DNA from 2 places in the Porticoccus sp. GXU_MW_L64 genome. Region 1 is predicted to be linked to the other one. Evidence: predicted binding sites of a transcription regulator. Region 1 holds the regulator's gene; the other holds the start of a gene.
The links. Region 1 encodes LexA, which represses DNA repair genes until DNA is damaged. Its sites were predicted from a motif close to ACTGTNTNTANANACAGT; they were not measured.

Region 1 (15,261 bases):
TGCCCCCCAGCCATTCGCTGGCCAGGAAACCATAAAAGCTGCGCTGCTGAGCCAGCTCTGCATACACCGGTGCCGGGTCTTCGCCATTGAGTTTTTGCGCCAGCCGCGCTTGCCAGTATTGCCAGCGGGACTCCTGGCGATATTCCTGGGGCAAAAGCTGCAGCCACTGCTGAGCATCGCTCCATTGAGCAGCGTTCAGGGCCTGGCGAATGCGCCATTCCAACAGTGCAGGGGTTGCTTCGGGCAGGGTCTGATGCAGCCACTGATCCGCCGCTGCACTGGCTTTCTCTTTGTGCAGGCCTTTGATAATGCGCTCGTTAATTTGGCCCTTGGCCTGCATTTTGAAAGAGTGACTGCTGCGATAACGCTGCCAGTGCTTGAGCGCTGCCTGTGGGTCTTCACGACTGAGGCGGCGCAGGTTGTGCTCGATTACCGCCAGCATTTCCGGGCTTTGATCGGCAAACTGGGCATAGTTGCCAATGCGATGAGGATTTTTACTGGCAGCGCTGGCATTGGCAGCCCAGGTGGAGTAGGGCTCTGCCTTAAGCCGTTTTTGCAGGTAGCGGGCCAACTTGTACTGGCGGTTGGAAAGCGCTTTGCTGTAGCGCTGCCAGATGAGCTTGTCATCGATCAGTTGGTGTTCTTCCAGCTGCGCAAACAACTTGTTGCAGGCTTTGGGTTGGGATTTGCCCTGGTTCCACAGAACCAACCCCTGCTGCAAAGCATCTTGTTGTTGCTGTTCGTTGCCGGTGCGGTAGCGGGCGTACTGGTAGTAGCAGCGCAGTTTGGCGTCTGCAAGGCTGGGCTTGTAGTAGTGCACAAAGTCGCTGCCACGCCTGCTGTTTTTCAGGGCGCGAAGCCACTGTAAACGCACCCTGTCGGCGATGCGCTGGCCCTGGTAACGGTCCAGAAAACTGTCTATCTCAAGGCGTGGCAGCTTGTGCAGCCGGGGCTGGAGGTGCGCGTATTCCAGGTAGGGTTTCAGGGGGTAGTGTTGCAGCTTGCCCAGTAGCCGGTGGAACTCATTGCTGTTGCCCCGGCGCAGGGCTTTAAGGGCTTGCTGGTAGTCTTGCCGTTGTTGTTCCAGCTGGCTGCTGTCAACGCTGTTGAGTGAGCCGGGGTTGATAACAATCGCGCCGCTGGTGATGTCGCTGCTTTCCGGCGCGGCAACCAAACTGCCACAGCCGATAAATGCTGAAATCGCGAAAATAGCGCGCCACTTCATAAAAAGCCCTGAGATACTGTTAAAACAAATGTTTGACTTTATCTTTTATCGACAGTTCTTCATAGATTATGAATGTAAAATTCAGTTTTCCTCCCTTATTCGCACCGCCAGTACATCGCAGTCTGCGCCATGTATAACGCCGTTTGCGGTCGACCCCAGCAACAGGGCAAGACCGTGGCGACCGTGACTGCCCACCACAATCAGGTCTACCTGGTTTTCTTGCGCGTAGCGATGCAGTTCGTGAGCTGGTTGGCCTACCATGACCCTCTGCTGCTCTGCGGCCACAGAAAGTGTGCTACCGTGCTGCGCCAGACGGCTTCGGGCTTGTTCCTCCAGCTGGCTTTGAACCTCGGACAAGTCCATGGGTATATCGCCGCCGTAGGCAAATGACAGCGGTTCCTGTACGTGCATCAACGTGATTTTCGGCCGCTCGTTGGGGTTACTGGCATACAATTCGGCGACCCGGTCTACCACTTGCCGGGATTCCGGTGACAAATCCAGGCCGACCAGGATGTGTTGATAGCTGGACATGGGCAGTCTCCTCAATTAATTAAAGGTCTATTGAAAGTATGGAATATATTTGGGTCATTGTGGTGTTGGCGCTGATTCTTTCGCCCATTATTGGACTTAAATCATCTCCAAGGCAAAAAAAACTGGAAACCCTGCGCCGCTGCGCTTCCGCCGCCGGCTTGCATGTGAAACTTGCCCGCCGTCCGGATGCCCGGGATGATGAGCGCGATCTGGATTCTGTCAGCTATCTTTTGCCCTGGGGTGGCAATGCCCCGGAGGGGTTGCGGCCCTGGGTGTTAACCCACAACAGTCGTCGTGGTATGGAGGCGCAATGGTCCAACTGGCGCTGGTTTCAGGGGCCTGCCGAACTGAGTATTGAGGAATCGCTGGGGCAGTTGTTGCCCAGCCTGCCCTCCGGAGTTACCGGCCTTGTTGCGTCCCGTCAGGGGCTGGCGGTTCACTGGCTGGAACAGGGGGAGGAGGGGGATGTTTGCGCCCTTGTGGATGTTCTCAAAACCCTGCGACAAACCCTGCAAAAGTAGCCTTCATTACTATCAGTTATTTTCTGGGAAGAAAAAATTTTTCTTGACCTGTGCCGGTTCTGTGCGTGTATATTCGCCACTTTCACCCCGCTGAGGGTTCAGTTTGGGGCGATCGTTTGACGTTGGTATTGACTTTGCGGCCGGGATGAGCTGCTAATCGGATTGAAAACTATATGGGAAAATCACTGGTTATTGTGGAATCGCCGGCCAAGGCGAAAACCATCAACAAGTATCTGGGCAAGGATTATACGGTGAAGTCCAGTGTGGGTCATATTCGTGATCTGCCCACCGGCGGTGGTGCTCGCCAGCCCGTAGACCCAAAGGCTCGCGCCAAGGCCGCTGCCCTGACCCGTAAAATGTCGCCGGAAGAAAAAGCCAAACACAAGCGCCGCAAAGCCAAAGAACAACTGGTCAACCGCATGGGCATTGACCCGGATCGCGGTTGGAAGGCCAATTACCAGATTCTGCCAGGCAAGGAAAAGGTGGTGGCGGAGCTGAAAAAACTCGCCAAAGACGCCGACCATATCTATCTGGCCACGGACTTGGATAGAGAGGGGGAGGCCATTGCCTGGCACCTTCAGGAAGCCATTGGCGGTGACCTGGGCCGCTACAAGCGGGTGGTGTTTAACGAAATTACCAAAAGTGCCATTAAAGGTGCCTTTGCCGAACCCGGCGAACTGGACAACAACCGGGTTAACGCGCAGCAGGCGCGCCGCTTTCTCGACCGGGTAGTGGGTTATATGGTGTCGCCGCTGCTGTGGGAAAAAGTCGCCCGTGGTCTGTCCGCCGGGCGCGTGCAATCCGTGGCGGTGAAAATGCTGGTGGAGCGGGAACGGGAAATTCGCGCCTTTGTGCCAGAAGAATACTGGACGGTGCAGGCGGATCTGGAGCGTTGTGCCGACGACCTTGAGCAAATCATCCGCTTTGATGTGGCCCGTCATCAGGGCAAAGCCTTTCGTCCCGGCAACAAAGCGCAAACTGACGCTGCCCTGGCGCAGCTGAAACCGGCCCATTATCAAGTCAGCCATCGGGAAGACAAACCAACCCGCTCAAAGCCATCAGCCCCATTTATCACGTCCACCCTGCAGCAGGCGGCCAGTACCCGCCTTGGTTACGGGGTGAAGAAAACCATGATGATGGCCCAGCGATTGTATGAGGCTGGCTACATCACTTATATGCGTACCGACTCCACCAACCTCAGCAAAGAGGCGGTGGAGGCCTGTCGGGAATTTATTGGCGTGCGTTTTGGCGATAAATACCTGCCCGACGCCGCCATTGCCTACAGCAGCAAATCCGGCGCCCAGGAAGCTCACGAAGCCATTCGCCCTTCCAATATCGACATCATGCCCGGTGACCTGTCGGACATGGAGGCGGACGCCCGCAAGCTCTACCAGTTGATCTGGCAGCAGTTTGTGGCTTGCCAGATGGTGCCTGCGGAATTTACCAGCACCACGGTTACCGTCACCGCCGGTGATTACGAACTGCGGGTGAAGGGCCGGGTGATTCGTTTTGACGGCTACCTGAAAGTGCTGCCTGCTCATCGCAAGAAAGACGACGATGTGGAATTGCCGGACCTGGCCGTGGGCGACGAACTGAACCTGAATATCCTCATTCCCAACCAGCACTTCACCAAACCACCAGCGCGCTACAGCGAGGCGTCACTGGTCAAAGAGCTGGAAAAACGCGGCATCGGCCGCCCATCCACTTATGCATCGATTATCTCCACCATTCAGGATCGCGGTTACGTGCGGGTGGAAAACCGGCGTTTTTACGCGGAAAAAATTGGCGATATTGTCACCGACCGCCTCAACGAGAACTTTACCGACCTGATGGACTACGGTTTTACCGCCGCCATGGAGGAATACCTGGACAAGGTGGCAGACGGCGACCTGGATTGGCAGGACGTACTCAACCGCTTTTACAGCGACTTTTCCGCCAAGCTGGAACAGGCGCAGAGCGAACAGGGCATGCGCCCCAATGCGCCCTCGGAAACCGATGTTCCCTGCCCCAAATGTGGCCGTCATATGATGGTGCGCACTGGCAGTACCGGGGTGTTTTTGGGCTGTTCGGGCTACGCCCTGCCGCCGAAAGAGCGCTGCAAAGGCACCCTAAACCTGCTGCCCGGGGATGAGGCGATAAACGTAGACGACGATGACGAAGCGGAAGCACGTCAGCTGATGGACAAGCGCCGTTGCAAAAAATGCAACTCCGCCATGGAAAATTATCTGATCGACGAAAAGCGCAAAATCCATATCTGTGGCAACAACCCGGATTGCGATGGTTTTGAGGTAGAGCAGGGCACCTTTGTGATCAAGGGCTACGAAGGCCCGGTGCTGGACTGCGACAAATGCGGCAGCGAAATGCAGCTAAAAACCGGTCGCTTTGGCAAGTTCTTTGGCTGCACCAACGAAAATTGCAAGAACACCCGCAAACTGCTGAAAAACGGCCAGCCGGCACCGCCAAAAATGGACCCGGTGCCCATGCCGGAATTGCAGTGTGTGAAAGTGGACGACCACTACATTCTGCGCGATGGTGCCAGCGGCCTGTTCCTGGCCGCCAGTCAGTTTCCCAAGCACCGGGAAACCCGCTCGCCGCAAATCGCCGAGATGCTGCCTCATAAGGACTCCATCGATCCCAAATACAGCTTCCTGTGGTCTGCTCCGGTAGCCGATCCGGACGGTGTGCCCACCTACGTGCGCTACAGCCGTAAAACCAAGGAGCAATATGTGCAGGCGGAGGTGGAAGGTAAGTCCACCGGCTTCCGCGCCTGGTACAAGGGCGGCAAGTGGGAGATTGAGGATAAGCGCAAGAAGAAATAAAGGTGGCAGGTCGCTTCGCTCACAGGTAACAGGGCGCGCTTGTGCGCTTACAGGGGGGGGCAACTGTATTCTGTAGCGGGTGCAGCTCCCGTTTTGTCACCTCTGTTTTGTGCTAAACTCTCCCAATTCTCTGGTTTAACAGATGTAACCCCATGCCCACTACGCTTTACGAAATTGTTCAACTCTCCAACGGTGACTACGCGTTGCAACGCACGGATGGTGGCGGCGAGCCATTGGTGCGAATATGTTTTTCCAAAGAGGCCCGGCATTATCTGCAAGAATCCAGTGTGGAAGTGGCCAGAGCCATGATTGATGCGGGTATTGAGGTGGTTGAGCAGATCAATGAAGAAGAAGCGATGGAACAGGAAGTGCGCGAGGAATCGCCGCGGTTGTTGCATTAAAACCCCGTCATTGCGAGCGCAGCCAACGGGGGTTATCAAGATTGCCAGGTTGTTCTCCGGACTCCTTGCAATGACGGGATGAATTACATATCCGTTCGTAAAACCCCCACGCTCAGCCCCTCGATGGCAAATTCCTGTTCCCGCAGATTTACCACAATGGGCTCGAAGTCTTCGTTTTCCGGCAACAGGTGAATTTCGTATTTGCTGCGAGTGCGTTTCAGGCGTTTCACAGTAACCTCATCGTCCACCCGAGCCACCACCACTTGGCCATTTTCCGCTGTCTGTTGACGGTGAACCGCCAGCAGGTCGCCATCCATAATGCCAATGTCCTTCATGCTCATGCCCTGTACTTTTAAAAAGTAGGAAGCGGCAGGGTAGAACAGTTGTTCTGGTACTTCGTAGTAATCCTCGACGTTTTCCTCTGCCAGAATCGGGCTGCCAGCAGCTACCCGGCCCACCACCGGCAAGCCATCCGGTACGCCGTCTTCCACCAGCAGGCGAATGCTGCGTGAGCCGCCGGGAACAATCTCGATAACACCTTTGCGCTCCAGTGCCTTGAGATGCTCCTGGGCGGCATTGGCAGAGCGGAAGCCCAGCGTTTCGGCAATTTCGGCACGGGTGGGTGGGAAGCCGGTATCGTAGATATACTCTTTGATCAGTTCGAGAATTTGCTGCTGGCGGGCGGTGAGGTCAATCATTGGATTTTCCTTTGGCTGGGAAAGTCTTGGCAAACATAAATGTGGATTTATATACAGCTGTAACTTTGTCCAGTATGGCTCTGTGAGGGCGTGGATGCAAGGGGAATTTCCAAACTATTGAATTTCCAAACTGTGCTGCCATGGCGAAAAGCACAGCAGTTCGGTAATCTTATGCTGTTTGCGGTGTTCTGGTCGAGATTGCTTCGCTGCGCTCGCAATGACAGAGTCGTTGGAAAGCAGGGTAGAGTTGCTTGAAGTTGAGGAGTTAGCCGTTGTTTATATCGAGGGTTGCCAGGGGGTCCTGAACGTTGTCGGGAATAACAATGTCGTCCAGTTCGTGGCTGTCTTCGCGGCTGAGTTCGTAGGAGGCGCGCCAGTCTTCCGGCGCTTCGGCGCTGAGTATCAGCATTTGCCCCCAGGTTTCAAAATCCAGTTCGCTGATTTCGCCGCCCAGTAATTGAATATCAATGGTGCCGGCACTGTCGTCTACCGCGACCACTTCAAACAACACATCCTCTGCAGCGTCCTGATACCAGGAACCAATTTCAGGGTAGTGTTTGGCCACGGCTGTGCTCCCATCTGGATGTTGAGTTAGGGCCTGTTCACACTAATCGAGTTACAACAGTGGCGATTCAATTAGTGTGAACAGGCCCTAAAACCCTATCATTGCTGAAGTGGCTTGCCTATCGCCGTTGGGTGCCTACAGCGCGCATTGGTTTTTACGGCAACAGTGGTTTTTTATAAGCATCGTAAATTCAAGGAATTAGCGATGGAAAAGTGATTTTGCTTATAGGAGAGAAGAATAAAAAGCGGCTGGGTAATGAAAAAAATATCTAAAGAAATGACGGTGAAAAGGGCCGTTAAGACCCTTTTGATACGGATAAAAAGTGGGTTTTACGGGTTTGCGGGCTCAAAGCGGTTGGCGGCGACATTTTTTACCACTCGGGTGGCGTCAAACAGTTGCCCATTCATGGTGATATAAACCCCTGGCTGCACCGCTTGCAGAGCGCCAAGGGCGCAGCCGATATTGAAGATGGCGTCGGTCTCGCGGAAGACCGCCGGTTGCAGAGCACCGGTCATCAGAATGTGCTTCCCCGGTACCTGTTCCCGCAACCATTTGCCGGTTTCCACCATGCCGTCGGTGCCGTGTGTTACCAGAACATAATCGCTGTCGCAGTTTTTTACCCGGTCGACGATAAGCTGGCGATCTTCGTCGGTGAGGTCCAGGCTGTCTTTGCGCAATACAGAGGTCACTTCAAACTCAAAGCCCACTTCCATGCGTTTAAGCAGCTCGCCAATCACCGGGTCGCCCACCTGGTAGTCGCTCTTGGCGTCGAAGTAAATTTTGTCGATGGTGCCGCCGGTGGTGATGATGTTTATTTTCATAGACGTTGTTTTCCAGTTACGTCATCCTGAACGCAGTGAGGGATCTCATTGTGTGGATGAACATCGAGATCCTTCGCTGCGCTCAGGATGACAATATTATTTGAGCCAATCCAAAATTACTTTCCCCGAATGCCCGGAGGCCATCATTTCAAACCCTTGCTGGAAATCATCCACAGGGTAGTGGTGAGTGATGATGGGTGCCAGGTCCAGGCCGCTCTGAATCAGGCTGCTCATTTTATACCAGGTTTCAAACATCTCGCGGCCGTAAATACCTTTTAATATCAGCCCTTTGAATATCACCTGGTTCCAGTCGATAGCCATCTCGCCAGGTGGGATGCCCAGCATGGCAATGCGGCCGCCGTGGTTCATGTTGTGCAGCATGTCGTTAAAGGCCACCGGTACGCCGGACATTTCCAGGCCGATATCAAAACCCTCGGTCATGCCCAGTTCTTTCATTACCGTGGGCAATTTCTCATTGGCCACATTGACAGCGCGACTGGCGCCCATTTTGCGGGCCAGGTCCAGGCGGTAGTCGTTGAGATCGGTAATTACCACGTGGCGCGCGCCGCAGTGTTTGGCAATGGCCACCGCCATGATACCTATGGGGCCAGCGCCGGTAATCAGTACATCCTCGCCCACCAGATCGAACGACAGGGCGGTGTGCACCGCGTTGCCAAAGGGGTCGAAAATGGCTGCCAGGTCGTCGGGGATGTCGTCGGGTAACTTGAAGGCGTTAAAGGCGGGAATCACAAGGTATTCCGCAAAAGCACCGGGGCGATCCACGCCCACACCTTCGGTATTGCGGCACAGGTGGCGGCGTCCGGCGCGGCAGTTGCGGCAGTGGCCGCAGGTAATGTGGCCTTCGCCGGACACCCGGTCACCCACGGCAAAGCCGCGCACTTCCTGGCCCATGTCTACCACCTCGCCGACAAATTCATGGCCCACCACCATGGGCACCGGAATGGTGTCCTGGGACCACTTGTCCCAGTTGTAGATATGCATGTCCGTGCCGCAGATGGCGGTTTTACGCATTTTGATCAGCAGGTCGTTGTGGCCCATCTCCGGCCTGGCCACATCGGTCATCCAGATGCCGGGTTCGGGTTTTAACTTCGATAGTGCTTTCATGTTACGCCCTCGGTTGGACGTTTGAGGTTCGACGTTGGACGAATTGAGCTCAGCGCTCCGAACTGCTTTTTCGTCAAACGTCTAACATCGAACGTCAAACAATCCCCAATTCCTTGCCCACTTTAACAAACGCCGCAATCGCTTTATCCAATTGCTCGCGGCTGTGGGCGGCAGACATTTGGGTGCGAATGCGGGCCTGGCCTTTGGGCACTACCGGGAATGAAAAGCCCACCACATAGATGCCTTCTGCCAACATTTTGTCGGCGAACTCGGCGGCCTGACGAGCGTCGCCGATCATCACCGGAATAATGGCGTGGTCTGCCCCGGCCAGAGTAAAACCGGCCTCGGTCATTTGTTCACGGAAGTAGCGGCTGTTGTCGTTGAGCTTCTGGATCAGGTCTTTGCTCTGGGACAGCATTTCCACCACTTTGATAGAGGCAGTCACCACCGCCGGTGCCAGTGAATTGGAAAACAGGTATGGCCGGGAGCGTTGACGCAGGATGTCGATAATTTCCTGGCGGCCAGCGGTGTAGCCGCCAGAGGAGCCGCCCATGGCTTTGCCCAGGGTGCCGGTAATGATGTCTACCCGCTCCATCACATCGCAGTATTCGTGAGAGCCGCGGCCGTTTTCTCCCAAAAAACCCACCGCGTGGGAATCGTCCACCATCACAATGGCATCGTATTTGTCTGCCAGGTCGCACACGGATTTCAAGTCGGCGATCACGCCGTCCATGGAAAACACGCCATCGGTGGCAATCAGTTTAAAGCGCGCTCCGGCTTCGCAGGCTTCCTGCAAGCGGGCTTCCAGCTCCGCCATATTGTTGTTGGCGTAGCGGAAGCGTTTGGCTTTGCACAGGCGCACGCCGTCGATAATGGAGGCGTGGTTGAGGGCATCGGAAATAATGGCGTCTTCCGGGCCCAGCAGGGTTTCAAACAGACCGCCGTTGGCGTCGAAGCAAGAGGAGTAGAGGATGGTGTCTTCCATGCCCAAAAACTCACTCAGCTTCTGCTCCAGAGTTTTGTGAATATCCTGAGTGCCGCAGATAAAACGTACCGAAGCCACCCCAAAGCCGTGCTTGCCCAGGCCGCTTTTGGCCGCGTCGATCAACGTCGGGTGGTTGGCCAGTCCCAGATAGTTGTTGGCACAGAAGTTCAGCACTCGCTGGCCACCTTCCACGGTAATGTCAGCGGCTTGTTGGGAGGTGATGATGCGCTCGCCTTTAAACAGGCCATCGGCGTGAATTTGTTCGAGTTCAGCAGAGAGGTGTTGCAGAAATGTATGGGGCATGGGAAGGGCTTTCCAAAGGCGGCGGAAATGAACCACTATTTTAGGTGCCAGCTGGTAGTGAGTCCACAAATCCGGTTGCTCAAAAAGCAACCAGTATGGAGTGGCGGATGGTGGTAAAAAGATGCGTTGACATTGCCGCGGGGGGCTCTTAACGTGGCCTCCTTTACCACCTGTCCATAGGGTTAAGTGATATGCCCATAGGCCCCTTGATGCTCGATCTGGAGGGCGTTGCTCTCAGCGCTGACGAACGCGAGTTACTGCAACAGCCCCAAGTGGGTGGCGTGATCTTTTTTGCCCGCAATTTTGAATCCCGGCAGCAGATCTGCGCGTTAGTGGATGATATTCGTGCGATTCGCCCTGAACTGCTATTGGCAGTGGATCAGGAAGGTGGCCGGGTACAACGTTTTAAAGCTGGCTTTACACGCCTGCCAGCGATGCAAACCCTGGGTGATTTCTATCGCCAGGATACTGAGCAGGGCCTGGCCCTGTGCCGGGATACTGGCTGGTTGATGGCCAGCGAAATTCGCGCCTGCGGTATCGACTTCAGTTTTGCACCGGTGTTGGATCTGGATAAAGACAGCTGCACCGTAATTGCCAACAGAGCTTTTTCCGACAACCCGGAACAGATGGTGGCCTGTGCTGGCGCGTTTATCGACGGTATGGCAGAAGCGGGCATGGCGGCTACCGGCAAGCACTTTCCCGGCCACGGTGCGGTGCGGGCAGACAGCCATCTGGAAACCCCTTTTGATCAACGCCCTCTGGATGCCATTCGCAGTAACGACCTGATTCCCTTCGCACGGCTGGCGGGTCGCTGTACAGCGGTGATGCCCGCTCATATCGTATTTCCGCAAGTGGTGCCGGAATCCGTGGGTTTCTCCCGATTCTGGCTGCAGGACATACTCCGTGGCGAGCTGGGGTTTGACGGTGTGATTTTCAGTGATGACCTGTCCATGAAAGGGGCCGATGTCGCCGGTAGTTACGCCGAAAAAGCCGCTGCTGCGCTGAATGCTGGCTGTGATATGGTGCTGGCATGCAATTGCCGCGAAGGTGCCTTGGAGGTGCTGGCGCACTTACAAGAAAACATGCAACAAGAGATGCAACAAGAGACGCAAAAAAAGGCCCTACAACAGCCGCTACCCAGCCCTGAGCGTTTGCAGCGCATGGCTGGCAGGGGCACCGTAGATTGGCAGCAGTTGCGGTCTAACCCCCGTTATTTGAATACCCAAACCCGGCTGCAACAGCTGGTGCAAGGAGATTGATGTGCAGCAAATAGAAAGCTGGCTGGCCGCCGTTGTCGGGGCGAAATTCCTGTGGATGGCGGAAGTGTTTCTGATCGTCCTTATTGCGCTGACCCTGGGTTTTCTGGTCAATAAAGTGATTAACCGCCTGGAGAAACAGGCTGCGAAAACCAAAACTGTATGGGACGATGCCCTGATCGAAGCCTTCCGGCGGCCACTGGTGTGGCTGGTGTGGATTCTGGGTATTAACTTCGCCGCAGAAATTGCCTTTAGCAGCGACCCGGCCTGGGAAAATCTTATTGCTCAAGCCAATAAAGTAGCGGTGATTTTCCTGGTGATGCTGTTTCTGCTTAACTTCCTCAAGCGCGCCGAACGCAATTTCCTCAACCCGGAATATCAGACCCCGCCAGTGGATGAAACCACCGCCAAAGCCGTGGGCAAACTGCTGCGGGCGGCAGTGATTATCAGTGCCCTGCTGATTGTGATGCAGGTGTTTGGTTTTAGCATTTCCGGCCTGCTGGCGTTCGGCGGTATCGGTGGCATTGCCGTGGGTTTTGCCGCCAAGGATTTACTGGCCAACTTTTTTGGCGGCATGATGATCTACTTCGACCGCCCCTTTAAAGTGGGGGATTGGGTGCGTTCACCGGATCAGGAAATAGAGGGCACTGTGGAAGATATCGGTTGGCGCATGACCCGCATTCGCACCTTCGACAAGCGCCCGCTGTATATTCCCAACTCGGTGTTTACTCAAATATCCATCGAGAATCCGTCGCGCATGACCAACCGCCGCATCTACGAAACCATTGGTATTCGCTACGACGACATCGCCGCCATGAACGCCATTGTTGGCGATGTAAAAGCCATGCTGCAGGCCCACGATGAAATCGATACCAGACAAACCCTGATTGTTAATTTCAATGGGTTTGCGGCATCTTCCGTAGACTTCTTTGTCTACACCTTTACCAAAACCTGCAACTGGGTGCAGTTTCACGAAGTGAAGCAGGACGTATTGTTGAAGATTGCCGCCATCATCGACAGCCACGGCGCAGAAATCGCGTACCCCACATCCACTCTCCACGTGCCAGATGGCATAACCACTAACACCGCACCACCAACACCGCAGGGGCATAAACCTTTTGAGTGATTCATCTGTAAATAATTTGCCAGACGTTGTAGAAATTCTCGATTACGCCCTGGAGCTGAGCTCCGGCGAAGAAGTAGACGCCGCTATCGAACGCATCGCTACCGACATCACTGAAAAGCTGGCGGACAAAAATCCCATTGTGATCTGCGTGCTTAACGGTGGCGTAGTGTTTACCGGCCAGCTGTTGCCACTGCTGCGCTTCCCCTTGGAACTGGACTACCTGCACGCCACCCGCTATCAAGGCGAAATGATTGGCAGCGATATCAACTGGCTGGCCCGGCCACAGCTGGACATGAAAGGCCGCACCGTATTGATACTGGACGATATTTTTGACGAAGGTTTTACCCTGGAAGCCATCGCCGAACACTGCCGCGCTCAGGGCGCCGAAGAAGTATTTACCGCCGTACTGGTGGAAAAACGCCACGACCGCGAGCGCGCCAAACAACGCCCGGACTTTGTCGGCCTGAGCACCAGTGATCTCTACCTGTTTGGCTCCGGCATGGATTATCTGGGGTACTGGCGCAATCTGCCGGGGATTTATGGATTGAAGGTGGAATGGGAGTGATCCTGTCATCCTGAGCGCAACGAAGGATCTCAAGCGCCGATTGACCACAGGGATCCTTCGTTGCACTCAGGATGACAGTGTCAAACAACAAGCTATGAAAAAAATCGCCATTATCGGCGGCACCGGCCTCACTGCAATGCCGGAGCTGAAAATCCTTGAAACAAAATCCGTTACTACGGCATACGGCGAACCCTCGTCGCCGTTGTTGTGTGGTCAGCTGGGCAGTGCCGAAGTAGTGTTCCTCGCCCGCCATGGCAACGACCACAGTATCCCGCCCCACTGCGTAAACTACCGCGCCAACCTGTTTGCTTTGCAAGGGGAAGCGGTGAACGCGGTGATCGCTGTTAATGCGGTGGGCGGTATTCGCGAAGATATGGGCGCGGGGGCGTTGGTAGTGCCCAATCAGATTGTTGATTACACCTGGGGACGGGCACACACTTACAGCGACAGTGCCAATGTACCGTTGCAACACATCGACTTTACCCAGCCCTACAGCGACGAACTGCGCCAACATGTGGTGGCGGCTTTGCAAGCAGAGAATGCCAACCCCATCGACGGTGGTGTGCACGCCATTACCCAGGGGCCGCGACTGGAAAGTGCTGCCGAGATAGACCGCCTGGAACGGGACGGCTGCGATCTGGTGGGCATGACTGGCATGCCGGAAGCGGCATTGGCGCGGGAGTTGGGGCTGGATTACGCGTGCCTGGCGCTGGTGGTGAACCCGGCCGCCGGGCGCGGCCCTGATAACATCACCATGGCGGATATCCAGCGGGTGCTGGACAGCAGGATTCCCCTGATTCGCCGGGCATTGGTGCGCACTTGCGAGATGATTTCGACAGGAGTTGAACGATGAATTTTCTACAACAAATAACACCGTCATTGCGAGCCGCAAAGCGGCGCGGCAATGTTCTGTTTTATGGATTACTGCTGGCGGTATTGTTGCTTGCCGCCTGTGCCGATAACGCTTCCCCGCAAGCGGTATCCCAACAGTTCTGGCAAGCTGTGGCCGCTGGCAATATCGATGCCGCCAAAGCACTCGCCACCAAAAGCAGCATGGAAAGCATCAGCATTAGCGGCAAACGCCGTATCGAAAGCCTGCATATTGGCGAGGTCAGCCTGGATGAGAGTGAACAGAGTTCGTTGGTGGCTACAGCGTTTGAATCCGTGAAGGGCAACAGCCGAATTACGTTAACCTTCGACACCGTACTGGAACAACAGCAGGGCCAGTGGCGGGTAAATTTTAATCGCACCACCCAATCCATGCTGGGCAGCTCGTTTCAGCAATTGCAGGGTGCCCTGGCAGATACCATCAGTGAAGCCGGTGACGCCATAGGCGAAGCAGTGGATGGCGCATTGGATGGCGCGGTTCGCGAAATGAGTTCCGTACTGCAGGATACTGCCCGGGAAATGCAGCAGGCAGCGGATGACATTCGCGCTGAACTTGAACAACTGAATAAAGACGACGTTCCGCCTGTTGAAAAATAATCCCATGCCTTTTCTGGTAAATGATAATTTTGCCGCGCCCCTGGCCGGGCAGGGGCTGGTGGTTGAATCCACAGGTTTTGACCTGAACAACTACCACCCCAACTGCTACCGGGACCTGGACATTCCTCTGCCACAACGTGTTGGCAAAGCAGTACCCAAACGACAGGCGGAATTTCTCGCCGGGCGCTACTGCGCCGCGCGCGCACTCCGTGCCCTGGGCAGTGATAACCTGATTGTACAAAGCGGTGAAAACCGCATTCCCCTGTGGCCTGCAAATGCCGTCGGGTCCATTTCCCACACCGCCGGCAAAGCCGTAGCTATCGCCGCCAGACAGCAGGATTACGCGGGTATTGGCATAGATTGCGAAATGCTGGTGAGTAACGATGTTTGTGAACGCATCTACAGCACTATTGCGGTGCCGCAAGATACTCAGGTGCTGGATGGCGGCCCCTGGGATAAGGCCTGGTTTTTAACACTGCTGTTCTCTGCCAAGGAAAGCCTGTTTAAAGCGCTGTATCCCACGGTTAATCAGTATTTTGGTTTTGACAAAGCGCAACTGCTGGAATTGACGGATACAAGCTTTGTGATTGAGTTGCGAGAATCGCTTAATAGTCGCTGGCAGAGTGGGCAAGCCTTTTGCGGGCGTTATTTGCAGGGGGAGGGATATGTGGTGACTTTGATAAATATACCTCCTCTGTAGTGCAGGGTGTAGCCCGGGTGCAGCGTAGCTCAACCCGGCTACGTTTGTCGCCACTGGTGAATTACAAGTTGCCAGGTAACGGTGATGCTGCCTGCTATTTATTGAGCAATAGCGGTGTAGGCGTAGTCTCAGGTT
Region 2 (15,261 bases), on a different contig from region 1:
CGCTGGCCGCGGTTTTGAACTGAAAAAAGTCTCCAGCGGTTATCGTTTCCAGGTGCGTCAGGAGCTGTCCCAGTGGGTCAACCGCCTGTGGGAAGAAAAGCCACAGAAGTATTCTCGCGCCATGCTGGAAACCCTGGCGTTAATCGCCTATCGCCAGCCCATTACCCGTGGTGATATTGAAGAAATTCGAGGGGTGTCGGTAAGCTCGCAGATCATCAAAACCCTGCAAGAACGCGAGTGGATACGGGTGGTTGGCCATCGGGATGTGCCCGGGCGACCCTCACTGTATGCCACCACCAAACAGTTTCTCGATTACTTTAATCTGTCCAGCCTGGAAGAATTGCCGACACTGGGGGACCTTCGCGACCTGGAAGATATCGACCCGGAACTGACGCTGGATATCGATCAACCCCAAGTGGACACGGAACAGCAGCCCACTGAGGCAGATGTGGATGAAAGCCCGGTCGATCACAGCGAGGCACCAACTCCGGAACAGCACGATAACAACCCGGACAGGCGCGACGATGTCTGAAGCAACGGTTACCGAAAAGCTGCAAAAAGTATTGGCCGCTGGCGGGCTTGGTTCCCGCCGGGCGCTGGAACAGTGGATTGCCGATGGCCGCGTGCAGGTCAATGGCAAGGTGGCCACCCTGGGAGACCGGGTGGCCACCGACGACAGTATTCAGGTGGATGGCAAACCCTTTGCCCGCAAATCCGCCGACACCCGCCTGCGGGTGCTGCTGTATAACAAGCCCCTGGGGGAAATCTGTACCCGCAACGACCCGGAAGGCCGCCCCACGGTATTTGATAGACTGCCAAAACTGATGGGGGAACGCTGGGTGTCTGTGGGCCGCCTGGACATCAATACCAGTGGCTTGCTGCTGTTTACCAACGATGGCGAACTGGCCAATAAACTGATGCACCCCAGCAGCCAAATTGACCGGGAATATCTGGTGCGAGTGCACGGAGATGTGTCGGAAGACAGCCTTAAAAAACTCCGCGAAGGGGTGCTGTTGGAAGATGGCATGGCCAAATTTTCCGATATCGTCCCCGGTGAAGCCAACGGCGCCAACCGCTGGTTTACCGTGGCCTTGATGGAGGGGCGCAACCGGGAAGTACGCCGCCTGTGGGAATCGCAGGATGTGGAAGTTAACCGCCTCAAGCGAGTGCGCTTCGGGCCCATATTTTTCCCGTCCTACCTGCGCGAAGGCCAGTGGATCGACCTGGAGCCGCAAGACATCAAGGCCCTGTGTCGACAGGCGGGCATCGACAAAGTACGCATTGCCAGTCTTACCCCCCAAGAGCGCAAAAACCGCGAACGCCAGGAACAGCGCCTGCGGGCCAAAGGCCGCAAAAACTGAATAACCCCGCTAACGCGCAGTCTCGTAGGGCGGATTAGCGCAGCGTAATCCGCCGTTTGCTTGGTATGTTGGTCTAGCCATATTTACTGTGCATCTATGCTTTCCCCCGAAACCCCTTTACTCTCCGGCCCCATCAAGTACAAATAAGCCGGCATTATGTCTTCCGGAGTTGGCAATGTGCCCGGGTCTTCCGCCGGGTAAGCACCGGCGCGCATGGCGGTGCGGGTGGCGCCGGGGTTGATGCAGTTCACCCGGATATGACCAATGCCCTCGACTTCTTCGGCCAGCACTTGCGCCAGGCCTTCGGTGGCAAATTTTGATACTGCGTAAGCCCCCCAGTAGGCGCGGCCCGTGCGCCCGACGCTGGAGCTGGTAAAAATCACCGATGCGTCTTTCGATTTTTCCAACAGCGGCAGTAAGGCTTTGGTCATGGCAAATCCGGCGGTCACATTTACCTGCATTACCTGCTGCCAGGTGCTGAGTTTGTAATTGGTGATGGGAGTGCGCTGCCCCAGCAGGCCGGCGTTGTGCAGCAGGCCATCAATGCGTCCGCATTCTTCGAACAACTTGTCGGCCATTTCGGAGTAGTGGTCCTCTGTGGCGCTTTCCAGGTCCAGAGGGAAAATGGCCGGTTGTGGGCCGCCAGCGGCGACGATGTCATCGTACACCTGTTCCAGTTTGGCTGTGGTTCTGCCCACCAGAATCACTTCGGCACCGCAGCTGGCAAAGGTGAGCGCGGCAGTGCGGCCAATGCCGTCACCGGCGCCAGTTACCACAATAATGCGGTTGGCCAGGCAATCGTGGGCGGCCTGATAATTTTGTGCAGTGGCACTTTCGGTCATAACAGTTTTTCCACAATGGGCAGTAAGTCTTCGGATTGATGGGCAATGTAATTCGCCTGCCAGTGGCTGACATCTTCATCCGGGTTCAGGTAGCCGTAGGCGGCGGCGATGGTGGTGGCCCCGGCATTGCGGCCTGCCTCTATATCCCGTAAATGATCGCCCACCATCAGGGTATTCTGTGCCTGACAGCCAATCTGCTGGCAGGCCAGATGTACCGATTCCGGGTGGGGTTTGGTGTTGGTAACGTGATCTGGACAGACCACCGCGGCCGGTTTCAGGTTCAGGCCGGCAACGATAGGGGTGGTGTAAAGCACCGGTTTGTTGGTGACTATGCCCCAGGGGATAGTGTGTGCCTCAAGGCGGGCGAGCAATCTGTCCAGGCCGGGAAACAGCCGGGTTTTGTTGGTTAATCTGTCGATGTACAAATCCAGCAATCGCTGTCGCAACGGGTCGAAGGCCGGATCGTCAACGGCAAGTTGAAAAGCGGTTTCCACCAGCCCAACAGAGCCGTGTGAAACTGCGCTGCGCACCTGGGAATAATCCATGGTGGCGCGATTTTCTTCCCGCAGCAGTTGATTCACCACATCGGTAAAGTCCAGAGCGGTGTCCAGCAGGGTACCGTCCAGGTCAAAAAGTACAGCGTCGATTTTTGGCATGTTGTTCTCTTTTTACTCTGTCATTCTGAACGCGGCGAAGAATCTCAGTGTTGCAGCCACTATTGAGACCCTTCGCTGCGCTCAGGATGACGGGTTGGAGACTATTCGGGTTTACGAGAGTGAATCAGATAATTTACCCCCACATCCCGGTTATCCAGCCGATAGGTTTTGGTAAGCGGGTTGTAGGTCATGCCGGTCATATGCTCGATACTCAGTCCCGCTTTTCTGGCCCAGTTTCCCAGTTCTGAGGGGCGAATAAATTTGCTGTATTCGTGGGTGCCTTTGGGCAGCAGCTTGAGTACATATTCAGCTCCCAGTATGGCCAACAGGTAGGCTTTGGGGTTGCGGTTGATGGTGGAGAAATACACATGGCCACCAGGTTTGACAAGTTGTGTGCAGGCGGTAATAACCGATGCCGGGTCGGGCACGTGTTCCAGCATTTCCAGGCAGGTAACAACGTCGTATTCACCGCCTTGTTCAGTGGCCAGTTGCTCGGCGGTAATTTGCTGATAATCCACGACAATACCGCTTTCCAGTGCGTGCAGTTTGGCGACATTGAGTGGCGCTTCGCCCATATCGATGCCGGTAACCCGTGCGCCCCGTTGCGCCAGTGATTCACTTAAAATACCGCCGCCACAGCCCACATCCAGCACTTTTTTACCCGCCACCGGCGAGTGTTGGTCAATCCAGTTGGCGCGCAGCGGGTTGATGTCGTGCAGGGGCTTGAATTCGCTGTTCGGGTCCCACCAGCGAGAGGCGAGGGCTTCAAACTTTGCGACTTCGGAATTATCTACATTGAGTTCTGACATATCTTCGCTTCGTTTTTAATAGAGTTTACAGGGCGCGCTGCGCGCTTACAGGTGACAGGATACAGGGAGGGCGGAGCGGGCCTGTAACCTGTAAGGGCGAAGCCCGCCCTGTTACCTGTTGACTATCTTTTGCTGCCATTCTTTTGTTCTGGCAATGATTTCTTGTTGATCCAGCGTGGTTAGCTCTCGTTCCCGCAACAATGCCTTGCCATTCACCCAGACATGGCTCACCCGGTGGCTGCATTCGCTGTACACCAGTTGCGATAGCGGGTTGTACAGGGGGTGGGCTTCCAGTTCGTCCAGGCGCACAGCGGTCAGGTCCGCCGCTTTGCCCACTTCTATACTGCCAATGCGGTCGGCCATGCCCAGCGCTTTGGCGCCATTAAGAGTGGCCATGCGCAGGGCGCTGTGGGCATTCAGTGCGCTGGCGTCGCCGCTGATGCCTTTGGCTAACAGTGCGGCGGTTTTCAATTCACTCAACAGGCTCAGGTCGTTATTGCTGGCGGCGCCATCGGTGCCCAGTGCCACGTTGATGCTGTTATCCAGTAATCGCTGAACCGGGCACAGGCCGCTGGCCAGTTTGAGGTTGGATTCCGGACAGTGGATCACATGGGCGCCACTGTTTTGCAACAGCGTCAGATCGTTGTCGTTCAGCTGGGTCATATGCACGCACTGGGTTAGTGGCGACAAGGCTCCCAGCTGATTGATGCGCTCGATTGGGCGCAGGCCACTGTTGCTTTTTTCGTCGCTGATTTCCTGGGCGGTTTCGTGCAGATGAATATGAATGGGTGTCGCCAGTTCCTCGGAATAGGTGGCGACTTTTTGCAGGGGCTCGTCGGAAATGGTGTAGGGCGCGTGAGGGCCAAAGGCAATCTGAATCAGGTTGTCGTTTTTGTGGTCATCCCGCAGCGCCAGGCCTTTGTGTATGTAATCGTCGGGCCCGCTGCCCCAATTGCTGGGGAAGTCGAATACCGGAAAGGCTACCTGGGCGCGCATACCGGTGCGGCTGGCGGCTTCGGCAATGGCCTCCGGAAAAAAATACATGTCGGCAAAACAGGTGGAGCCACTGCGGATCATCTCCGCCATGGCCAGGTTGGTGCCGTCACGGACAAAGCGCTGGTCTACCCACTGCTGTTCCGCTGGCCAGATATGATCGCTGAGCCAAGTGTGCAGTGGCTGATCATCTGCATAGCCGCGCAACAGGCTCATGGCAGCGTGGCCGTGGGCGTTTACCAGGCCGGGAATCAGCAAATGCTCGTCAAGGTCAACGGTTTCGCTGGCAGTATATTGATTGGCGGCTTCTTTCTGGGTGGTGATGGCGATAATTTCACCGCGCGCAATCACCACAGCACAGTCTTGCAATAACTGGTTGCGGGGAACCACCGGCGCCAGCCAGCGAGCGTTGATAATCAGGTCCACGGGGGTGGGGATCATAGTGCTTTTCTGCGTGTTGACGAAGCGCGCAGTATACAGGTGGAAGGACACAGGATACAGGTGACAGGACGCGCTTCGCGCTACAGGAACACCCCTGTAACCGGTAAGGGCGAAGCCCGTTCTGTCAGCAGGCAAAGCCTGCGTCCTGTTACCTTTTTTATGCTATTATCCCGCGCTTGTGTCTGGCCTCTATCGGGTCATAAAAAATCATAAGGAATACACAAAAGCATGGGTGATATCGCCAAAGAAATCCTGCCGGTAAATATCGAGGACGAGCTGCGTCAATCCTATCTGGATTACGCCATGAGCGTGATCGTCGGTCGGGCCTTGCCGGATGTGCGCGACGGTCTCAAACCGGTGCACCGCCGGGTTCTGTTCGCCATGAACGAACTCAAGAACGACTGGAACAAGGCCTACAAAAAGTCCGCCCGTGTGGTGGGTGATGTGATTGGTAAATACCACCCTCACGGCGATACCGCGGTGTACGACACCATTGTGCGCATGGCCCAGGATTTCTCCCTGCGCTACCCGCTGGTGGACGGCCAGGGCAATTTTGGTTCCATCGACGGCGATTCCCCGGCGGCCATGCGCTATACCGAAATCCGCATGGACAAAATCGCCCACTCCCTGTTGGCGGACCTCGACAAAGAAACCGTGGATTTTGTGCCCAACTACGACGGCAACGAGATGATGCCGGACGTGTTGCCCACCCGGGTGCCCAACCTGCTGGTGAATGGCTCCTCCGGTATTGCCGTGGGCATGGCCACCAATATCCCGCCTCACAACCTGGGGGAAGTGATTCGCGCTTGCCTGGCGCTGATTGAAAACGAAGACATCACCATCGACGAATTGATGGAGCACCTGCCGGGGCCGGATTTCCCCACCGGCGCCATTATCAACGGCAAGGCGGGCATTTTGCAGGCCTACCGCACCGGTCGCGGGCGCATTTACATGCGCGCCAAGGCAGAGGTGGAAACCGACGCCAAGGGCAAAGAGCGCATCATTATTCACGAAATTCCCTATCAGCTGAACAAGGCGCGTTTGATTGAGAAAATCGCCGAGCTGGTAAAAGAGAAAAAGATCGAAGGCATTTCCGAACTGCGCGATGAGTCTGACAAAGACGGTCTGCGGGTGGTTATTGAAATCAAGCGCGGCGAAATGGGCGATGTGGTGCTCAACAACCTGTACGCGCAAACCCAGCTGGAAACTGTTTTTGGCATCAATACAGTGGCGCTGGTGGACGGCCAGCCCAAGCTGCTCAACCTGAAAGAGCTGCTGGAAAACTTTGTTCGCCACCGCCGCGAAGTGGTAACCCGCCGCACCGTTTACCTGCTGAGAAAAGCCCGGGAGCGCGGCCATATTCTCGAAGGCCTGGCGGTGGCCATTGCCAATATCGACGAAGTGATCGAACTGATCAAATCCTCGCAATCCCCGGCGGAAGCCAAAGAAGCCTTGATTGCCCGTGGCTGGGCGTCCGGCAAGATCAGCGAATTCCTGCAGCGTGCCGGCGCCGATGCCTGCCGCCCGGAAGAACTGTCAGACAAATTTGGCCAGCGGGATGGCATGTACTATCTGTCGCCGGAACAGGCTCAGGCCATTCTGGAGCTGCGCCTGCACCGCCTCACCGGTATGGAGCACGACAAACTGCTGGCGGAGTATCAGGACAAACTGGCGGAGATTGCCGAGTACCTGGGTATTCTGGCGAGCCCCGAGCGGCTGATGGAAGTGATTCGCGAAGAACTGGACGCCATTGTCAGCGAGTTTAACGACGAGCGCCGCACGGAAATCATCGAATCCAAGCACGACTTGACCGTGGAAGACCTGATCAGTGAAGAAGACCGGGTAGTGACCATCTCCCACGGTGGCTACGCCAAGACCCAGCCGTTGGATGACTACCAGGCTCAACGCCGTGGCGGTATGGGCAAGTCTGCCACTCAGGTAAAAGACGAAGATTTTATTGAACACCTGCTGATCGCCAACACCCACACCACCATTTTGTGTTTTACCAATGCGGGCAAGGTGTACTGGCTGAAGGTGTACCAGATTCCGGTGGCCGGGCGTCAATCCCGTGGCCGCCCCATGGTGAATCTGTTGCCGCTGGAAGAAGGGGAACGGGTGACCTCCATTTTGCCGGTAGACGAGTACAGCGACGACAAATTTATCTTTATGGCCACCAAATTTGGCACCGTGAAGAAAACCCCGCTGTCCGCCTTCTCCCGCCCCCGCAGCGTGGGCCTGATCGCCCTCGACCTGGTGGACGGCGACCGTCTGGTGGGCACCGCCATCACCAATGGCGACAGCGAAGTGATGCTGTTCAGCTCTGGCGGCAAGGCCATGCGTTTTGCCGAGGGCGATGTGCGTTCCATGGGGCGTATATCCCGCGGTGTGCGCGGTATCCGCCTGCCGGAAGGGGAGCAAGTGCTGTCGCTGATTATTCCTCAGGAGGGCGGCAAGGTGCTGGCGGTATCTGAGCATGGCTACGGCAAGCAAACACCAGTGGAAGACTACCCCACCAAGGGGCGTGGCGGCCTGGGTGTAATCGCCATTCAAAGCTCCGAACGCAACGGCCAGTTGGTGGGTGCCGAGCAAGTGTTTGACGGGGATGAGGTGATGCTGATCTCCGACCAGGGCACCCTGGTGCGCACCCGCTGCGAAGAAATCTCCACTTCGGGTCGCAACACCCAGGGTGTGCGCGTGATTCGCCTTAAAGAAGGCGAGCAACTGGTGGGCCTGGCGCGCATTGAAGAACAGGATGAAAAAACACAAGCTGACACCGAAACTTAACAATTTGTCATGCTGAGCGCAGCGAAGCATCTCTGTACCAGATTTGGAGTTTGAGATACTTCACTGCGCTCAGGATGACGGTAGAGAAACTATGTCCAACGAAAACGAATTGAACGAACTGCGCCAGCAGATCGATGGTATCGATAAAGAATTACTGGCGCTGATCAGCAAGCGCGCCAATTGCGCCCAGCAGGTAGCCGAGGTAAAGCAGGCCGCCGGCGAATCGGTGTTTTACCGCCCGGAGCGGGAAGCCCAGGTATTGCGCAAGGTGCTGGAAAAAAACCAGGGCCCCTTGGACGACGAAGAAATGGCGCGTCTGTTTCGGGAAATCATGTCCGCTTGCCTGGCCCTGGAAGACCCCATCAAGGTTGCCTACCTGGGACCTGAGGGCACCTTTACCCAGCAGGCGGCCATCAAGCACTTTGGCCACTCTGCAGTTACCCTGCCCATGGCAGCCATTGACGATGTGTTTCGTGAAGTGGTGGCCGGTGCGGTGGACTATGGAGTGGTGCCGGTGGAAAACTCCACCGAAGGTGTGGTCAACAACACACTGGACAGCTTTCTGGATTCCAACGTGGGCATCAGCGGTGAAGTGGAATTGCGTATTCACCAGCACTTCCTGATCGGCCCCAACACCAAACCGGAAAATATTACCCGGGTTTACTCCCACGCTCAGTCCCTGGCCCAGTGCCGTTTATGGCTCGATGCCCACTACCCCAGCATCGAACGGGTAGCGGTAAGCAGCAACGGGGAAGCGGCCAAATTTGTTAAAGGGGAGTGGAATTCGGCGGCTATCGCCGGTGATATGGCGGCGGATTTGTTTGAGCTGACCCGCCTGCGTGAAAATATTGAAGACCGCCCGGACAATTCCACCCGCTTCTTTATTATTGGCCGCCAGCAGGTGCCCGCCAGTGGCGACGACAAAACCTCGGTGATTGTCACGGCCAATAACCACGCCGGTGCCCTGCACGACCTGTTGCTGCCGTTTCACAGCGCCGGAATCGACCTGACCCGTATCGAAACCCGCCCATCCCGCACCGCCAAATGGAATTACGTGTTTTTTATCGATTTGAAAGGACACGTGGACGACCCCAACGTGAGTCAGGCATTGGATCAGGTGCGTGACAAAGTGGCGGATTTGAAGGTGTTGGGGTCCTATCCGAAGGGCGTGCTTTGAGCTGCGGGTTACGGGTTGCGGGTTACGGGCAGCTCATCGAATACTGTCATCCTGAGCGCAGCGAAGGATCTCAGTACCTGTTTATAGTAAGAGATTCTTCGCTGCGCTCAGAATGACATAGAGCAGATGTTTTAATGCCTTCCTCTGAAATCAACAAACTCGTTGTAATCGCCCTCGGCCTGATCGGTGGCAGCCTTGCCAAAGCTGCGCGTGAGCGCGGACTTTGTAACCAGGTGATTGGCGTAGTTCGCAAGGCGGAAACCGCCCAGCGCGCAGTGGAGCTGGGCGTGGCAGATCGCGTAGTGCTATCGTTGGGCGAAGTGGCTGCAGAACTGGGCGATGGCGATGTTGTGGTGATCGCGGTGCCGACTCTGGCGGTAGCCGATACCATGCAGGAAGTCGCCAGCCAGGTGAGCAACGCCGTTACCATTACCGATGTGGCCAGTGTAAAAGGCAGCGTAGTGGCGGATGCCCGGCGTATTTATGGCCACATGCCGCCGCAACTGGTGCCCGGTCACCCCATTGCCGGTGGCGAAAACAGCGGTATTGAAGCGGTTAACCCGGAACTCTTTATTAACCACAAAGTGATATTGACCCCCGACCAGGCCACCGGCGCTGAACACCTTCAGAGGGTGGAATCCCTATGGCGGCAGGTGGGTGCTACTGTGGAGCAAATGCCGGTGGCCGAACACGATGAAGTATTGGCTGCCACCAGTCACCTGCCACACATGGTGGCCTTTTCCCTGGTGGATACCCTGGCTGCCATGCGCGACAACCGCGAGATATTCCGCTACGCCGCTGGCGGCTTTCGCGACTTTACCCGCATTGCCAGCAGCGACCCGGTGATGTGGCACGACATAGCGCAAGCCAATAAAGGTGCCATTGTAGACACCATCGACAGATTGACAGACAACCTTCGCCAGATGCGCACCGCCATCGACACAGGCGACAGCGAATACTTGTTGGGAGTGTTCACCCGCGCCCGGGAAGCCCGTAACCACTTTACAAAAATGCTGGAAAAGAAAGCGTATATGGAACCTGAAAACAACCACAACCTGACCTTTACCGTGCAACCGGGAGGTACCGTTAGCGGCGATATCCGCGTGCCCGGCGACAAATCCATGTCGCACCGCTCCATTATGCTGGGTTCCCTGGCACAAGGTGTTACCGAAGTGACCGGCTTTCTGCAGGGAGAAGACAGCCTGGCCACCCTGCAGGCGTTTCGCGATATGGGGGTTGTGATCGAAGGCCCCAATGAAAATGGCAAAGTGACGATTCACGGTGTTGGCCTGCACGGTTTAAAAGCCCCGGCGGGCCCGCTGTACCTGGGTAACTCCGGCACCTCCATGCGCCTGCTGTCGGGGCTGCTGGCTGGTCAGGCATTTGATAGCGAGCTGACCGGTGACCACTCCCTGTCTGGCCGCCCCATGAACCGGGTGGCCGAACCGTTGCGCACCATGGGTGCCCGCATTGAAACCGCCGACAATGGCAGGCCGCCATTGCGCATTAAAGGTGGCAGCCAGCTGACAGGCATTGATTACCCTCTGCCCATGGCCAGCGCCCAGGTGAAATCCTGCGTGTTGCTGGCGGGTTTGTACGCCGAAGGGGAAACTCGCACCACCGAGCCTGCTCCCACCCGTGACCATACCGAACGTATGCTGTGTGGCTTTGGTTACCCGGTAGAGCGGGACGGTGCCAGTGCCACGGTTCGCTCCGGCGGCAAGCTCAGCGCCACGAAAATTGATGTGCCTGCGGACATTTCCTCTGCCACCTTCTTTATGGTGGCCGCCGCCATCGCTCCCGGTTCCGACATTACCTTGCAGCATGTGGGCATTAACCCCACTCGCATTGGCGTGATTAATATTCTGCGTCTGATGGGTGCTGATATTGAGCTGCACAATAAGCGCGAAGTGGGCGGCGAACCGGTGGCAGATATTCAGGTGCGCTACGCGCCATTGCGCGGCATTGCCATACCGGAAGATCAGGTGCCGCTGGCCATCGATGAATTCCCGGCGCTGTTTGTGGCCGCTGCCTGTGCCGAGGGGCAGACGGTACTGACCGGCGCTGAAGAACTGCGCGTGAAAGAAAGTGACCGCATTCAGGCCATGGCGGACGGTTTGCAGATACTGGGTGTGGATGCCATAGCCACCCCGGATGGCATGGTTATCAATGGTGGACAGATCGGTAGCGGCGAGGTGGAAAGTTGCGACGACCACCGCATTGCCATGTCTTTCGCCATCGCCGGGTTGCGGGCTTCCGGCCCGGTGCGTATTAACAACTGTAACAATGTGGCGACATCATTCCCCGGTTTTGTGGAACTGGCTCAAAGCGTAGGAATACAGGTTACAGGTGACAGGACGCGCTGACGCGCTACAGGAAAAGCGCCCCTGTAAGCTGTAGCCCACAAAGTGGGCGTCTTGTAAGAGCGAAGCCCGCCCTGTAGCTTGCCCCGGTTTTGTGGAACTGGCTCAAAGCGTAGGAATACAGGTTACAGGTGACAGGACGCGCTGACGCGCTACAGGAAAAGCGCCCCTGTTAGCTGTAGCCCACAAAGTGGGCGTCCTGCAAGGGCGAAGCCCGCCCTGTAGCTTGCGTAGCAAGCGTGCTTATCGAATAGAACTGAGATATTGAATCTCACACGGAACGTATTTATGACAATAGAAGTACCCGTAATCACCCTCGACGGCCCCAGTGGTTCTGGCAAGGGCACTATTTGCCAGCTGCTCGCCAGGCATTTGGGGTATCACTACCTGGACAGTGGTGCACTGTATCGCCTGTTGGGGTTGGCGGCGCGTCGTCATGGTTTGGCCCTGGACGACATTGAGGCAATTTCTGTACTCGCCGCCCACCTGGATATCGCCTTTGAAACCACCGACAAAGGCGTCAGGGTGCGGTTGGAAGGGGAAGATGTCAGCCGCGATATTCGCACCGAAGACGCCGGCGCCGATGCCTCGGTAGTGGCGGCCATTCCCGCAGTGCGCGACGCGTTGTTGCACCGCCAGCGGGTATTTATTCAGGCGCCGGGCCTGGTGGCGGATGGCCGCGATATGGGTACGGTGGTGTTCCCGTTGGCGCAGGTGAAAATATTCCTCGATGCCAGCGCGGAAGTACGCGGGGAGCGCCGTTACAAGCAGTTGCTTGACAAGGGTGAATCTGTTAACCTCGCCGCCCTCGTGGAACAGGTGCGGGAAAGGGATGAACGGGACAGAACCCGTAACGTATCCCCGCTGGTGCCGGCCCACGATGCAGTGGTTATCGACTCCTCGTCCCTGACCATTGAAGAAGTGCTGAATTCGGTGCTGGTGATTGTCTCTCAAAGAGGTATCCCCGCTTGGGGTTTGTAAGCCGAATTTACGCTTAAAAAGCGGGAAAATGGTGTGATCAGTCAGAATCGCGCGCTGTTTTTCCTATATATAGATGACCCGTATAACTGACTGTACGGCTAAGGGCTTCCGCATCATCCATTCAACTGGATGCAGGCCCGCTACTACAGGTAGATTGTTCATGAGCGAAAGCTTTGCAGAACTCTTTGAAGAGAGTTTAAAAACCGTTGAGATGGCCCCTGGCGCCATCGTTACTGGCGTTGTTATCGATGTTGACCGCGACTGGGTTACCGTTCACGCCGGCCTGAAATCCGAAGGTGTTATTCCCGCCAACCAGTTCCTGGACGAGAACGGCGAATGCACTCTGGAGGTAGGTGACGAAGTACAAGTTGCATTGGAGGCAGTAGAAGATGGCTTTGGTGCCACTCGCCTGTCCCGTGAAAAAGCCCGCCGCGCCGAAGCCTGGATTGCTCTGGAAGCAGCCCACGAAGCGGACGAGGTGGTTAAAGGTGTTATTTCCGGCAAGGTTAAAGGTGGCTTCACCGTTGATGTACAAGGCCTGCGCGCCTTCCTGCCGGGCTCTCTGGTGGATGTTCGCCCGATTCGCGAAACCGCCCACCTGGAAGACAAGCCGCTGGAATTCAAAGTTATCAAGCTGGACGCCAAGCGCAACAACGTGGTGGTTTCCCGCCGCGCGGTGATGGAAGAAGTGAACAGCGCCGAGCGCGAAGAGCTGCTGAACAACCTGGAAGAAGGTGTACAGCTGAAGGGTATCGTCAAGAACCTGACCGACTACGGTGCGTTCGTAGATATGGGTGGTATCGACGGCCTGCTGCACATTACCGATATGTCCTGGAAACGCATCAAGCACCCCAGCGAAATCGTTGCTGTTGGCGACGAGATCGACGTGAAAGTGCTGAAGTTCGACCGCGAGCGCAACCGCGTTTCTCTGGGCCTGAAGCAACTGGGCGAAGACCCCTGGGTGAACATCATTGGTCGCTACCCGGAAGGTACCCGCACCAAGGCGAAAGTGACCAACCTCACCGACTACGGCTGCTTTGCTGAGCTGGAAGACGGCGTGGAAGGCCTGGTACACGTTTCCGAAATGGACTGGACCAACAAGAACATCCACCCGAGCAAAGTGGTACAGCTGGGCGACGAAGTGGAAGTGATGGTTCTGGACATCGACGAAGAACGCCGTCGTATTTCTCTGGGTATCAAGCAGTGCCAGGTAAACCCCTGGGACGACTTCGGCACCCGACACAGCAAAGGCGACAAGCTCAGCGGCAAGATCAAGTCCATCACCGATTTCGGCATCTTTATTGGCCTGGATGGTGGTATCGACGGCCTGGTTCACCTGTCTGACATTTCCTGGAACGAAACCGGTGAAGAAGCGGTTCGTAACTTCAAGAAAGGCGACGAGCTGGAAACCGTTATCCTGTCTATCGACGCCGAGCGCGAGCGCATCTCTCTGGGTGTCAAGCAGCTGGACAGCGACCCGTTCAACGACTACCTGAACGCCAATGACAAAGGCTCCATCGTCAAAGGTGTGATCAAGGAAGTGGATGCCAAAGCTGCCATCATCACCCTGGCGGACGAAATCGAAGGCACCCTGAAAGCCTCCGACATCAGCCGCGAGAAAGTGGAAGATGCCCGCACTGTACTGAAAGAAGGCGAAGAAGTAGAAGCCAAGATCGTCAATGTTGATCGCAAGAACCGCGTGATCAGCCTGTCCATCAAGGCCAAAGACTTCGCCGAAGAAAAGGCCGCCATCAAAGAGCACAGCAAGCAGTCCGCAGAAGCGGCCAAGCCTGCCACTCTGGGTGATCTGCTGAAGGCGCAGATGGAAGGGAAAGACTGATCTTTCAACTTCGCATCTGAGTCTTGAAGAAGGGGTGGCTTAGGCTGCCCCTTTTCGTTGTTCTTTGTCATCCTGAGCGCAGCGAAGGATCTCTTTACTGGTTACGAATTACGAGATCCTTCGCTGCGCTCAGGATGACAGTGTCCTTACGTCTCTCATTTTTCATCCCCCGTCTCTCATTTACTTGCATCAACAAGTAAAAAAGATAATACTTTCAGTGGCTTGTGAAAGGTGATAATGATGACCAAATCCGAACTAATCGAACGACTCGCCACCCGTCAGGATCAGTTGATGCCCAAGGACGTGGAGTATGCGGTAAAAATGATTCTGGAAAGCATGACCGACGCCCTGGTGGATAACCGCCGTATAGAAGTGCGTGGCTTTGGCAGCTTCTGCCTGCATTACCGGGCACCGCGTATTGGCCGCAACCCCAAAACCGGTGATTCTGTCGAACTGTCTGGCAAATACGTACCGTACTTCAAGCCCGGCAAAGAACTGCGCGAGCGGGTTAATGACAGTATGCTGCGCGAGCTGTAATGTGCCGTGCATGTCATCCTGAGCGCATATATGTCATCCTGAGCGCAGCGAAGGATCTTGTGTAGACAAGCGACAAGATTCTTTGCCACGCTTCGCTCGCAATGACGGTGTTCAGGGTTTTGCCGGATACTAGGGGGTGTTAACAATCAGTTAGCTACTACTGCTGGAGTTCATTTTTTGTTCCAGCGAGGCAGAAGGAGTGCCGTGTAGTTACTCTACATAAGCGACTGATAACGCGGCTGGGGCAGAAAAGGAGCCCAGCCCTTCGGGTTGCCCCTGAAAAGGCGCCCAGCCCTTCGGGTTGCCCCTGAAAAGGCGCCCCTCGTTGTTGCTCGTCGCTCATTTGGAGTGACCAAACCACACTCCTCGCGCCTAGATGGGCGCCTTTTCAGGGGCAACAGTAGTGGTTAACTGATTGTTAACACCCCCTAATGTCGCTACGCTCAGAATGACAAACCCTACTTTACGGTTATCTCC

Region 2: the regulator LexA is predicted to act here: its motif matches at 9,140-9,157, upstream of ACVBEJ_RS12555 (bifunctional prephenate dehydrogenase/3-phosphoshikimate 1-carboxyvinyltransferase).

The regions. Positions count from the first base shown of each region.
Region 1 covers NZ_JBRKJK010000006.1:212,442-227,702, reverse strand. The annotation lists gene ACVBEJ_RS06465 (transglycosylase SLT domain-containing protein) at 1-1,225, opposite strand, end outside; gene ACVBEJ_RS06460 (universal stress protein) at 1,307-1,756, opposite strand; gene ACVBEJ_RS06455 (hypothetical protein) at 1,795-2,277, shown strand; gene topA (type I DNA topoisomerase) at 2,451-5,096, shown strand; gene ACVBEJ_RS06445 (hypothetical protein) at 5,249-5,497, shown strand; gene lexA (transcriptional repressor LexA) at 5,581-6,195, opposite strand; gene ACVBEJ_RS06435 (DUF6763 family protein) at 6,461-6,760, opposite strand; gene ACVBEJ_RS06430 (asparaginase domain-containing protein) at 7,090-7,581, opposite strand; gene tdh (L-threonine 3-dehydrogenase) at 7,678-8,706, opposite strand; gene ACVBEJ_RS06420 (glycine C-acetyltransferase) at 8,801-9,994, opposite strand; gene nagZ (beta-N-acetylhexosaminidase) at 10,186-11,253, shown strand; gene ACVBEJ_RS06410 (mechanosensitive ion channel family protein) at 11,249-12,376, shown strand; gene ACVBEJ_RS06405 (hypoxanthine-guanine phosphoribosyltransferase) at 12,369-12,941, shown strand; gene ACVBEJ_RS06400 (S-methyl-5'-thioinosine phosphorylase) at 13,036-13,794, shown strand; gene ACVBEJ_RS06395 (hypothetical protein) at 13,791-14,426, shown strand; gene ACVBEJ_RS06390 (4'-phosphopantetheinyl transferase family protein) at 14,431-15,126, shown strand; gene ACVBEJ_RS06385 (CsiV family protein) at 15,221-15,261, opposite strand, start outside.
Region 2 covers NZ_JBRKJK010000016.1:49,862-65,122, forward strand. The annotation lists gene scpB (SMC-Scp complex subunit ScpB) at 1-532, shown strand, start outside; gene rluB (23S rRNA pseudouridine(2605) synthase RluB) at 525-1,361, shown strand; gene ACVBEJ_RS12525 (YciK family oxidoreductase) at 1,445-2,203, opposite strand; gene ACVBEJ_RS12530 (HAD-IA family hydrolase) at 2,200-2,859, opposite strand; gene ubiG (bifunctional 2-polyprenyl-6-hydroxyphenol methylase/3-demethylubiquinol 3-O-methyltransferase UbiG) at 2,961-3,668, opposite strand; gene ACVBEJ_RS12540 (TRZ/ATZ family hydrolase) at 3,780-5,102, opposite strand; gene gyrA (DNA gyrase subunit A) at 5,331-7,886, shown strand; gene pheA (prephenate dehydratase) at 7,978-9,063, shown strand; gene ACVBEJ_RS12555 (bifunctional prephenate dehydrogenase/3-phosphoshikimate 1-carboxyvinyltransferase) at 9,198-11,429, shown strand; gene cmk ((d)CMP kinase) at 11,715-12,407, shown strand; gene rpsA (30S ribosomal protein S1) at 12,568-14,247, shown strand; gene ACVBEJ_RS12570 (integration host factor subunit beta) at 14,488-14,784, shown strand.